Regions from separate parts of the Pseudomonas sp. GW-45 genome, predicted to be linked through region 2. Evidence: predicted binding sites of a transcription regulator. Region 2 holds the regulator's gene; the other holds the start of a gene.
The links. The regulator sigma-54, encoded in region 2, starts transcription at its own class of promoters, with help from an activator protein. The targets are predictions, from matches to a motif close to ANTGGCATNNANNTTGCTNT.
Positions count from the first base shown of each region.

Region 1: AC1XYH_RS05955 (TorF family putative porin) is a predicted target of sigma-54. The motif match lies at 3,310-3,329, and genes of this name have one in related genera.

Region 1 covers NZ_CM167674.1:1,317,738-1,322,953, forward strand. Annotated here, with positions in the region: gene AC1XYH_RS05940 (NAD-dependent succinate-semialdehyde dehydrogenase) at 1-446, shown strand, start outside; gene apbC (iron-sulfur cluster carrier protein ApbC) at 622-1,713, shown strand; gene dcd (dCTP deaminase) at 1,784-2,350, shown strand; gene AC1XYH_RS05955 (TorF family putative porin) at 2,546-3,262, opposite strand; gene AC1XYH_RS05960 (GNAT family N-acetyltransferase) at 3,536-3,943, opposite strand; gene AC1XYH_RS05965 (DUF1328 domain-containing protein) at 4,002-4,304, opposite strand; gene AC1XYH_RS05970 (BON domain-containing protein) at 4,379-4,810, opposite strand; gene algB (sigma-54-dependent response regulator transcription factor AlgB) at 5,055-5,216, shown strand, end outside.
Region 2 covers NZ_CM167674.1:2,766,069-2,771,284, reverse strand. Annotated here, with positions in the region: gene pmbA (metalloprotease PmbA) at 1-912, shown strand, start outside; gene AC1XYH_RS12805 (HPr family phosphocarrier protein) at 949-1,221, opposite strand; gene rapZ (RNase adapter RapZ) at 1,223-2,077, opposite strand; gene ptsN (PTS IIA-like nitrogen regulatory protein PtsN) at 2,083-2,538, opposite strand; gene hpf (ribosome hibernation-promoting factor, HPF/YfiA family) at 2,560-2,868, opposite strand; gene AC1XYH_RS12785 (RNA polymerase factor sigma-54) at 2,947-4,449, opposite strand; gene lptB (LPS export ABC transporter ATP-binding protein) at 4,543-5,216, opposite strand, start outside.

The DNA of each region.
Region 1 (5,216 bases), 1.4 Mb from region 2:
GCGACACCCTACACGAGCAGGTGGAAGAATCGGTTCGTAAGGGCGCCACAATCAGTACCGGTGGCAAAATCCCGGAAGGTGCGGGCTTCTATTACCCAGCTACCGTGCTTGAAAACGTCAAGCCGGGGATGCCTGCCTACGATGGTGAGCTGTTTGGTCCGGTGGCTTCGTTGATTAAAGCGAAGGACGACGAAGACGCTATGCGCATTGCTAACGACTCACGTTACGGACTGGGTGGGGGTATTTTCTCACGTAACGAAGATCGGGCGATTGAGTTAGCTCGCCTGCATTTCGATACCGGCATGGTGAATATCAACGGCTACGGCCTGGCTCATCCGCATCTGCCTTTTGGCGGTGTAAAAGACAGTGGCTATGGTCGCGAACATGGCGGTTTTGGTATTCGGGAGTTCGTTAACATTAAAGCGGTGATGATCACTCACCAGTAAATCATTCGCCGCTCTGTGGTCTTTCACCGCAGGGCGGCGTTTCTATTTTAAGTGTAGGGTTAGCTCCCTACGCTTTATCGGTGTTCTCGGCGCCGCTCGGCGCAAACCCCGTGCTTTCATCCTCGTTAGCGAATCAGTAGCATAACGCCCATTCCTTAGTGAACCGGATACCGATATGAGCCAAGTTGATCGTGCTGCCGTAGAGCAAGCTATCGCCCAATACCAAGACCCTTACCTGAAAATTGACTTGATCAGCAGCGGTTGTCTGCGGCAGTTGGATATTGAAGGTAGTGTGGTTAGCGCCGAACTGGTGCTGGGCTATGCGGCTGGTTCCATCGTCGGCGGTATAGCGCACATGATTCAGACTGCGGTCGAGAATCTGGACGAAGTCAGCGAAGCGCATATAAAGGTACGTTGTGAAGTGATTGCTGGCGAGTTGCAGGGCAAGGTGCCGGCGCTGGCTAAGGTCAAAAATATAATTGCCGTAGCCTCGGGTAAAGGCGGTGTGGGCAAGTCCACTACCGCCGCCAACCTCGCGCTGGCTTTGTCGCGCGAGGGCGCCAAGGTTGGTGTCTTGGATGCTGATATCTACGGCCCTAGCATGGGCATGATGCTGGGGCTGCCCGAAGGCACTCGCCCCGAGGTACACGACAATAAGTGGTTCATACCGCCGCGTGCACACGGCTTGCAAGTTATGTCGATGGCCTTTCTGGTTGATGAAAATACTCCGGTAGTTTGGCGTGGGCCCATGGTTTCTGGCGCGTTGATGCAGTTGTTGACCCAATCCGCCTGGGATGAGCTGGACTATCTAGTGGTCGATATGCCGCCGGGCACCGGCGATATTCAGCTGACGCTCGCTCAGAAAGTCCCGGTCACCGGCGCTGTTATCGTGACAACCCCGCAGGATCTCGCACTGCTGGACGCCAAAAAGGGTATCGGCATGTTCGAGAAGGTGAATATTCCGGTGCTGGGCGTGGTCGAGAACATGGCGATTCACATTTGCTCCAATTGCGGTCATGCCGAACATTTGTTTGGCGAAGGCGGCGGAGAGCGTCTGGCTGAGGAGTATGGAGTTGATCTGCTGGCTTCCATGCCCTTGTCGATGATGATTCGGGAGCAGGCCGATAGCGGTAAACCGACGGTGATTGCTGAACCAGAATGCCAGATCAGTATGATCTATCAGGATATGGCTCGACATGTGGGCGCGCGCATCACTCAGCAGGCGGGCGCGCAGGGGATGCCAGAGATCAGCATCAGCGATGACTGATCGCGGTCTTTTGTAAGTACCCATAAACCGGTAACATGCAGGCTCTTTTTCGACCAGTTCAGGAAACATCATGAGCATCAAAGCCGACCGTTGGATCCGCAGAATGTCCCAAGAACACGGGATGATCGAACCTTTTGTTGAGCGCCAGGTGCGCGGTGATGAGGGCGATCGGGTGATATCTTATGGTGTTTCCAGCTACGGCTACGATGTGCGCTGCGCTGATGAGTTTAAAGTTTTCACCAACATCCACTCCGCTACCGTCGATCCCAAGAACTTCGATGAGAAGAGCTTTGTGGACGTAAAAGGCGATGTTTGCATTATTCCACCTAACTCTTTTGCTCTGGCCCGCACTGTTGAGTACTTCCGTATTCCGCGTGATGTTCTGACCATCTGCCTGGGCAAGAGCACTTATGCGCGCTGTGGCATTATCGTCAACGTCACGCCGCTGGAGCCTGAGTGGGAAGGGCACGTGACGTTGGAATTCTCCAACACCACCACCTTGCCGGCAAAGATCTACGCTAATGAAGGCGTGGCGCAGATGCTGTTCTTCGAATCCGATGAGTCTTGTGAAGTCTCCTATCGCGATCGTGGTGGTAAGTATCAAGGGCAGCGTGGTGTGACCTTGCCGCGGGCTTGATGGACTTTTGCGACAAAACTAAAACCGGCCATTGGCCGGTTTTTTTGTGGTCACTTTAATGTGATGGCAATTGCAGCGTTGCGCCACGCAGTAAAAAGCCAATCAGAGAGGCGTTGTCGTGGAACAACGCACCTCGATTGGCTTAATGCTATTACATCAGCTGATGTGCGCCACGGGAGGGCGCCGAGTATGGCCTTACAACGTTTTGGATACTGAGAAAGTGAAGTTCGAGTCGCAAGAGTCGGAACTGGTGTAGGCGCAGTCGTCACCCAAGTCGGTGTCGCTATACATCAGGTTAAGGTCAAGACCAAGAACCGTTTTGCCAATGCTGACAGCCCAGTCGCCGTACTCCTCGTCACCGCTGACGCCATCCAATGGATCCTTAGTGTCGGTCAGGCCGTAGTGCAGGCCCAGGCCCATATCCCAAGGCAGTGCGAAGCCATAATCAATATAGGTGTAGAGCGCGCTGCCTGGGTCATAAGCATATTTGGCGCCGAGTACAAAGCCATACAAACTCACGCTGGCGAGAGCTTCTTGTACGTCGATTGAGCTGTTGCCAGGATAAGTGTAAGTAGCCCATTGCAGGTCGTAACCGATATCGTCGGTAATAGCGCCGCCGTAGCCAGCGTAATAGTCAAATTCGACGCTGGAGCCACCGAAGTCCTCGGAGTCTACGTTAGAAGCCCAGGCACCAATATACAGGCCGCTTTCGTGAGCGATGTCCAGGCTGCCTTGTACTGCGCCAGCGCCATCAGTTTGTGACTGACCGCGCCAGATGTAATCAGTGGCAAGCGTCGCAGTCATGCTGGTGTCAAATTCGCCGAGGGCTGTATCGAACGCTTCAGCGTGTGCCATGTTGGCAAAAGACAAGGTGCTGGCGGTAGCAACGGCAACTGCAAGTTTCTTCATCATCGCGTGTTTCCCCAAATGTTTTGATTAAATGCGTTGGCAGTCCTCACATAGCATTTTGCTTGCCATCTTTTTAAATTCTTTTATTTTCAGTTGGTTATATGTTTTTTTAACAATGTTAAGTGGTTTTTTTGCGAGTGTGTGCTGTGCGCTTGCACTGTCGGGGTGCGCCAAAAACTGCCAATGACGCAAAGCGTGGCAGCGCAATGGCGCACTAATGGCCATATCGGAGCGTGGGGTTTTTTCTGGGGGGAAGACTGTGGGTAATACGACGATCTATTCGCTGGCCAAGGCCACCAACTGCTTGTGGCGGCGATAGCGCGCCAAACGATCAACCAGCGATTCGGGCAAAACCGTAGCCTCTGCGAAACCGGCGCGCAGGTAAAATGCGCTGAGCTCTGGGGCACAGAATAACCAGATGGGGCCGGTATATTGATTTCTAATTTGTGCTAGCAAAGAAGTGGCGTAGCCGCGCGTTCTGGACTGCGGAGCTACCAGCAGACTGGTTAGCCAGTGGCCGTTGGAAACAGGTTGCAGGCAGAGGCTACAGACGATCTGCCCATGCTCTTCACCCACCCACACAAGGTGCTGACTGTTGGCTTTGGTACCGCGTTGATGTTGGCGGTAGAAGCGGTTGACCAGTGGGTAGCGGTCGCTTGCTAATTGGCTGGTGCTGAGTGGCATGCTGGGTCTGGTCGCCGCGCGCTGGAAGATGAGTCACGCGCTATTGTCTCATACCGGCTCAATGCCTGGAATGTGGCGGGCTAGTCCGGCGATACTTGCTCAACAACATGGTGCCGATCAGCATCAGCAGAAAAATACCGAAAAGCGCTTGACCCAGAACGGCTGCTGTTGCGCCAAAGCCACCAAAAGTAAATACCGCAGCGGCGGTTGTCATGACGAAAAACGCGATTGCCCAGTTAAGCAAGGGGTGCCTCCTGAAGTGTGCGGTGCTACCGGACTGGCTACTCATACACTCGATCGCGCCGGGCAGGGTGGCTTCCTTTATGTGGAAGTAGATAGCCGGCTTTTGCTCCATGTTCATGTGTTGTCGTCCGTAATCGAAAGTAAAAGTGCGGTGGAGGTCCAGTAGAAAAAATTAAGCAAAAAAGTAGTGGTTTACAGACGCAGTGTTGGGCCGCGATCTGTAACAACACTGGTAGTTGCCCAGCGTGGCTCGTCCAGTGCAGACATGCGCCCTACCTTCAACTCGCTAGCGTTGATAGCGCGTACACCGGGCGTGTTGCGTGCTGTCGCGATGGCAACACGCTTGTCATTGGTGTGCAATACATTGCCACTTAAGTTCACTACGCCGTCCTGTGCTGCCACCCGAATGCTTATACCGTCCGTGTTACCATCCCACTGCAAACGAGACTGCAGAGTGGCCGTGAGAATGCGGTCATCATCAAAGGGTTGGCTCTGATCCTTGCGTTGCTCTGTGGGCATAGGACGGCTTTTGCTGTCGCTATCTTCCGCGTGAGCGGTAAGAGGCAGCAAACTAGCGAAGCTGATTGAGAGTGCAAGCAGAGCCGTGCGGTTGATGCTGTGCATGGGATCAATCTCCATTCAATGTCCGTATCAAGGCCGGCGATTTGGGCCATGACTTATTCATAGTGAGACAGAGCAACAGCTGTGCCAGTTATTTTTATAATTAAAATCCTTTATAATCAATAAGTTGAAAATATTTGTTGCGTGAGCCAAAGTGCAAGTTGCAAGATTGCCGCATTGGCGTCATGCAACTTGCACGAATACGCATTGACTAATACCTCATATCAAGTCTGGAGCAGACGAAAAAATGGAAGCAGCACAGACCAAAGGGCGGATTTTGTTGGTGGACGATGAGCCAGCAATCCTTAGAACCTTTCGTTATTGTCTTGAGGATGAGGGGTATCATGTTGCTACCGCAGCTACGGCTTTGCAGGCTGAGTCTGTGTTACACACCCAAGTATTCGACCTG
Region 2 (5,216 bases):
GCAGCATTGGCTGTGGATTCTCGCCTGACTACGGATAGCGCACAGGTTAGCACCCAGCAGGGCTGCCGGGTATACGGCAACAGTCACGGCTTTATCGGTAGCTCAATGGGCTCGCGACACAGCGCTGCGGCGGTATTGATCGTCGGTTCAGAGCAAGGCATGCAGCGCGATTACTGGTATGCGGTTGATCGGGTGCCTGAGCGCCTACCCAGCGAGCAAGAGATAGGCCGCAAGGCTGCTGAGCGCACCTTGGCCCGCTTGAACCCTAGACCAATTAAGACCGCTAAGGTGCCGGTGCTTTTTGCCGCTGATCAAGCCGTGGGCCTGGTGGGTCATTTACTGGGTGCTATTTCCGGTGGCGCAGTTTATCGACAGTCCACGTTTTTGCTGGATGCCCTTGGGCAGCCGGTATTTCCTGATTGGATGAATATGCGTGAGCGTCCATTCGAGTTGCGGGCATTGGGCAGCTCTACTTTCGATGGTGATGGCCTGGCGACGCGCGAGCAGGCTTTTATTGATCAAGGACGCTTGAGTAGCTGGATACTATCTACTTATTCGGGGCGAAAGCTGAGCATGCCCAGCACCGCCAACGCCGGTGGCGTACATAATCTGCAGATCACCAGTAATGCCGGTGATTTGAGCTCCCTGTTGAAAGAAATGGGCACGGGTCTGTTAGTCACTGAGTTGATGGGGCAGGGCGTTAACGGGGTGACGGGTGATTACTCGCGCGGCGCTGGCGGCTTTTGGGTAGAGAACGGCGAAATACAATATGCGGTCAACGAAGTGACCATCGCCGGCAATCTGCGGGATATGTACGCCAATCTGCGCTGTGTGGGTAACGATCTGGAGCGACGCGGTAACTATCTGACCGGCAGCTGGTTGGTTGATGGTATGACGGTCGGAGGTGCTTAATTGGCCTCTGTAGAGCAGCTTGTAGCTGCTCTACTTCTACTCTCCTTCCCCGAAATAATCGTTGATCAACGCCACTAGCTCATTCATAGCTTGTTGGGCCTGCTCGCCTTCGCAGCTGATGCAGATTTCGCTGCCCTTACTGGCGGCCAGCATCATCACTTGCATGATGCTTTTACCATCCACTTGTACCGCCTCATTTTCGCCAACGCGCACCAAACAGTCATAGCGATTGGCAACGCCGACAAATTTAGCGGCCGCGCGGGCATGCAGGCCCAGTTTGTTGATAATTTCTATGCGCGTAGTCAGCATGTCAGGGCAGATCGCGATGGCGAATCAGCAGATTTGGCGTGCTTGGCGCTAATTCTTTGACCAAGCGTTCGGTGAGGTAGACCGAGCGATGGTGGCCTCCTGTACAGCCAATGGCGATGGTCATATAGCTGCGCTCGCCAGCGGCGTAGCGTGGTAGCCACTTTTTCAGAAACTGGCGGATGTCCTGAAACATTTCTTCGACGTCAGGCTGGCTGTCTAAATATTCGCGTACAGGTTGGTCGCGCCCGGAATAGGGACGTAGGTCAGCGCGCCAGTAAGGGTTGGGTAAACAGCGCACGTCGAAAATCAAATCTGCATCAGCGGGCACGCCACGTTTGAAGCCGAATGACTGAATCAATACCGACGGGGTGCTGCCTTGGCTGCCGAGTAGACGCTGCTTAATCTGATCGCGTAGCTGGTAGAGATTCAGGTGGCTGGTATCAATCTTCAAGGTAGCCAGATCGATGATCGGTTCAAGTATGCGCAGCTCTTGAGCGATAGCTTCTGCAAGGGAGCGCTCGCCGTCAGTCAGCGGGTGCTTGCGACGAGTCTCCGAGAAACGTTTGATAAGCACGTCATCGGTAGCTGCCAGAAACAGAACGTCGCAATTTACGCCGGCTTCGCGTACTTGTTTCAAGAGTTCAGGGAAGCGCTGTAGGTCGCTGGCTAAGTTGCGGGCATCGATACTGATAGCAATCGCCGGCAAGCTCAACTCGGCTTCGCTGGCCTGTCTTGCCAATTCCGGTAGCAGGCCTGCCGGTAGGTTATCAATGCAGTAGAAACCGTTGTCTTCCAAGAGATGCAGTGCGGTACTTTTACCTGACCCTGAGCGGCCACTGACGACGACGAGGCGCATTGGTTTCAGCCTCCATCTCCGGCCGCCATTACTTCATACAGGCTTTGGGCATCAGGTGCTGAGCGCAGTGCTTCGCGCAGGCTAGCCTGATCCAGTTTGCCTGCCAGCATTTTAAGTATCTGCAGGTGCTGGTCGGTTGCTTCCTGTGGGACCAAAAGAACGAAAATAAGGTCCACGGGCTGGCCGTCCAGCGCATCAAAATCGATTTTTCCATCCAGCTGCAGCAGTGCGCCAATTGCCTGGTGGCAATCGCCCAGGCGGCAATGGGGAATCGCAATGCCATTACCAAAACCAGTAGAACCGAGCTTTTCTCGGGCTATAAGGCTTTCATAAATGGCGTCTGGATCAAGGTTGGTGTGCTGAGCAACCAGCTTGCCGATCAATTCCAGCACACGTTTCTTGGATCCCCCCTGAACGCCCGAAAAGGTGCGGTCAGGGGTCAATATATGATCTATTTGCATGAGTATGCGGTGAGGTTCGCGTTAACGGTCATTGGCGCCCTGCAGGCGATCGATGTGTTTTTCTTTGTGCTTGATCAGTTGCCTATCGAGCTTGTCGGTGAGCTGATCAATCGCCGCGTACATGTCGGTACTTTCGGCCAGGGCGACGACTTCACCGCCGGCGACATGCAGGGTGGCTTCAGCTTTCTGTCGGAGTTTTTCTACTTCAAGGGTTACCTGGACGTTGGTGATTTTGTCAAAGTGCCGCTCCAGGCGGGCCATTTTTTCAGTGACGTGATCACGCAGTGCGTCAGTGATATCGAGTTGATGACCGCTAATATTCAATTGCATACGGCTTCTCCTGATTGGCTTGATGTTGCAGGGCAGCATGATGCCGCCCGGTGGTGCCATTGCTTAATTCTTGAAGGCTCAAACCAGCCTCTTGCGCTCGCTCGACGGTGCTATGTTGAGCGATTCGCGGTATTTCGCGATGGTCCGACGGGCCACCTCGATTCCTTGTTCTTCCAGTAAACCAGCGATCTTGCTATCGCTCAATGGTTTCTTTGGGTTTTCTGCTGCAACCAGTTTTTTAATCAGTGCGCGGATCGCCGTAGAGGAGAATTCTCCGCCCTCGCTTGTGCCCACATGGCTAGAAAAAAAGTACTTGAGTTCGAAGATACCACGCGGGGTGTGCATGAATTTCTGGGTGGTAACGCGCGAGATGGTCGACTCGTGCATACCAACGGCTTCAGCGATATCGTGCAGCACTAGAGGTTTCATGGCCTCTTCACCTTGCTCGAGAAAACCGCGCTGATGCTCAACGATCTGGGTAGCAACCTTCATCAGCGTTTCGTTGCGGCTCTGCAGGCTCTTAATAAACCATCGCGCCTCTTGCAGATTATTGCGCAGGTAGGTGTTGTCCTGGCTTGAGTCGGCGCGGCGCACCATGGAGGCATATTGGTTGTTAACTCTTACCTTCGGCACTGACTCCTGGTTTAGTTCAACCAGCCAGCGATTGTTATCCTTGCGCACGATTACATCGGGAATAACGTATTCCGGCTCGCCCGAGGCAATTTCGCCGCCAGGACGTGGATTTAGTGTCTGGATCAATGCAACCACATCGCGCAGTTGATCTTCCTTAAGCTTGCTGCGGCGCATCAGCTGGCTAAAATCCCGACTACCGAGCAGTTCAAGATGATCGCGGACCACCCGTGTTGCTTGTTCCAGCATGGGTGTATCGGCGGGTAATTGGCGAATCTGCAGCAGCAGACATTCGCTCAGATCACGCGCGCCGATGCCGACCGGCTCGAACTGCTGGATACGGTGCAGCACCATTTCCACCTCATCCATCTCCACGTCCATTTCGGGTGGCAGGGAAGCGAGGATGTCGTCCAGTGATTCTTCCAGATAACCGTCGGCGTTGATGCCATCAATCAATGCAATGGCAATTTCGTAATCGGTCTCCGACATAGGAATCAGATTGAGTTGCCATTCCAGGTGACTTTGCAACGTTTCGCCGGTGCCAGTGCGGGAGGTGTAGTCCCAGTCTTCTTCATCCTGGCTGGGCAAGGAGCTGGTTGAGCTTTGGTAAACGTCATCCCACTGTGTGTCGACCGGCAACTCATTAGGGATTTGCTCGTTCCAGTTGCCGTCTTCTTCAGGCTGGCTGTGCTGGTCTATGGCATCAAGAGTAACGGGTTCGGGGACGGTGACAGAGGATGGGTCGCTGTCGCTGTCTTTGCTCTCGGTATCGCTGGCGCTGTAGTCGTCATCGCCTTCGTCGGCCATCTCCAACATTGGATTGGCTTCCAGCGCTTCTTGCACCTCCTGTTGAAGGTCAAGACTGGAAAGCTGTAGCAGTCGGATGGCTTGCTGCAGCTGCGGTGTCATCGTCAGCTGCTGCCCCATCTTGAGGACGAGCGTGGGTTTCATTATTTGGCGAATTACCTTGTGCGCTTGGTCTAACCGTTATCGAGGCAGCTCTGGCTCATGTGGTCTTGTAGCATGCCTGAAACCAGTGTTGTTTTATAGCCGGAAGGCGTGGCCCAGATAGACATCCTTGACCGTTTGATCAGCCAGAACGGTTTCGGCGTCGCCTTCAGCAATGATAGTGCCTTCATTGACGATATAAGCCTTATCACAGATATCCAGCGTCTCGCGCACGTTGTGGTCGGTGATGAGCACACCTATGCCTTTATCTTTGAGGTGTTGGATGATCTGCTTGATGTCGCTGACCGAGATGGGGTCAACGCCGGCGAATGGCTCGTCCAGCAGGATAAAGCTAGGGTCGGTTGCCAGGGCGCGGGCGATTTCGGCCCGACGACGTTCGCCGCCGGACAGGCTCATGCCCAGGTTGTCGCGCAGGTGCTGGATATGAAACTCGCGCATCAGTGATTCCAGCTTGCCTTTGCGTGCCTCGGCATTAAGGTCTTTGCGGGTCTCGAGAATGGCCATGATGTTGTCGGCCACACTCAATTTGCGAAAGATGGACGCTTCCTGCGGTAGGTATCCGATGCCTTCACGAGCGCGCCCATGCATGGGCAGGGCGGTAATGTCAGTGTTGTCGATATGTACTTCGCCCTGATCGGATTTGACTAGACCCACAATCATATAGAAACAGGTGGTCTTGCCAGCACCGTTGGGTCCGAGTAGGCCAACCACTTCGCCGCTGTTGATCGAAATCGAAACATCCTTGACCA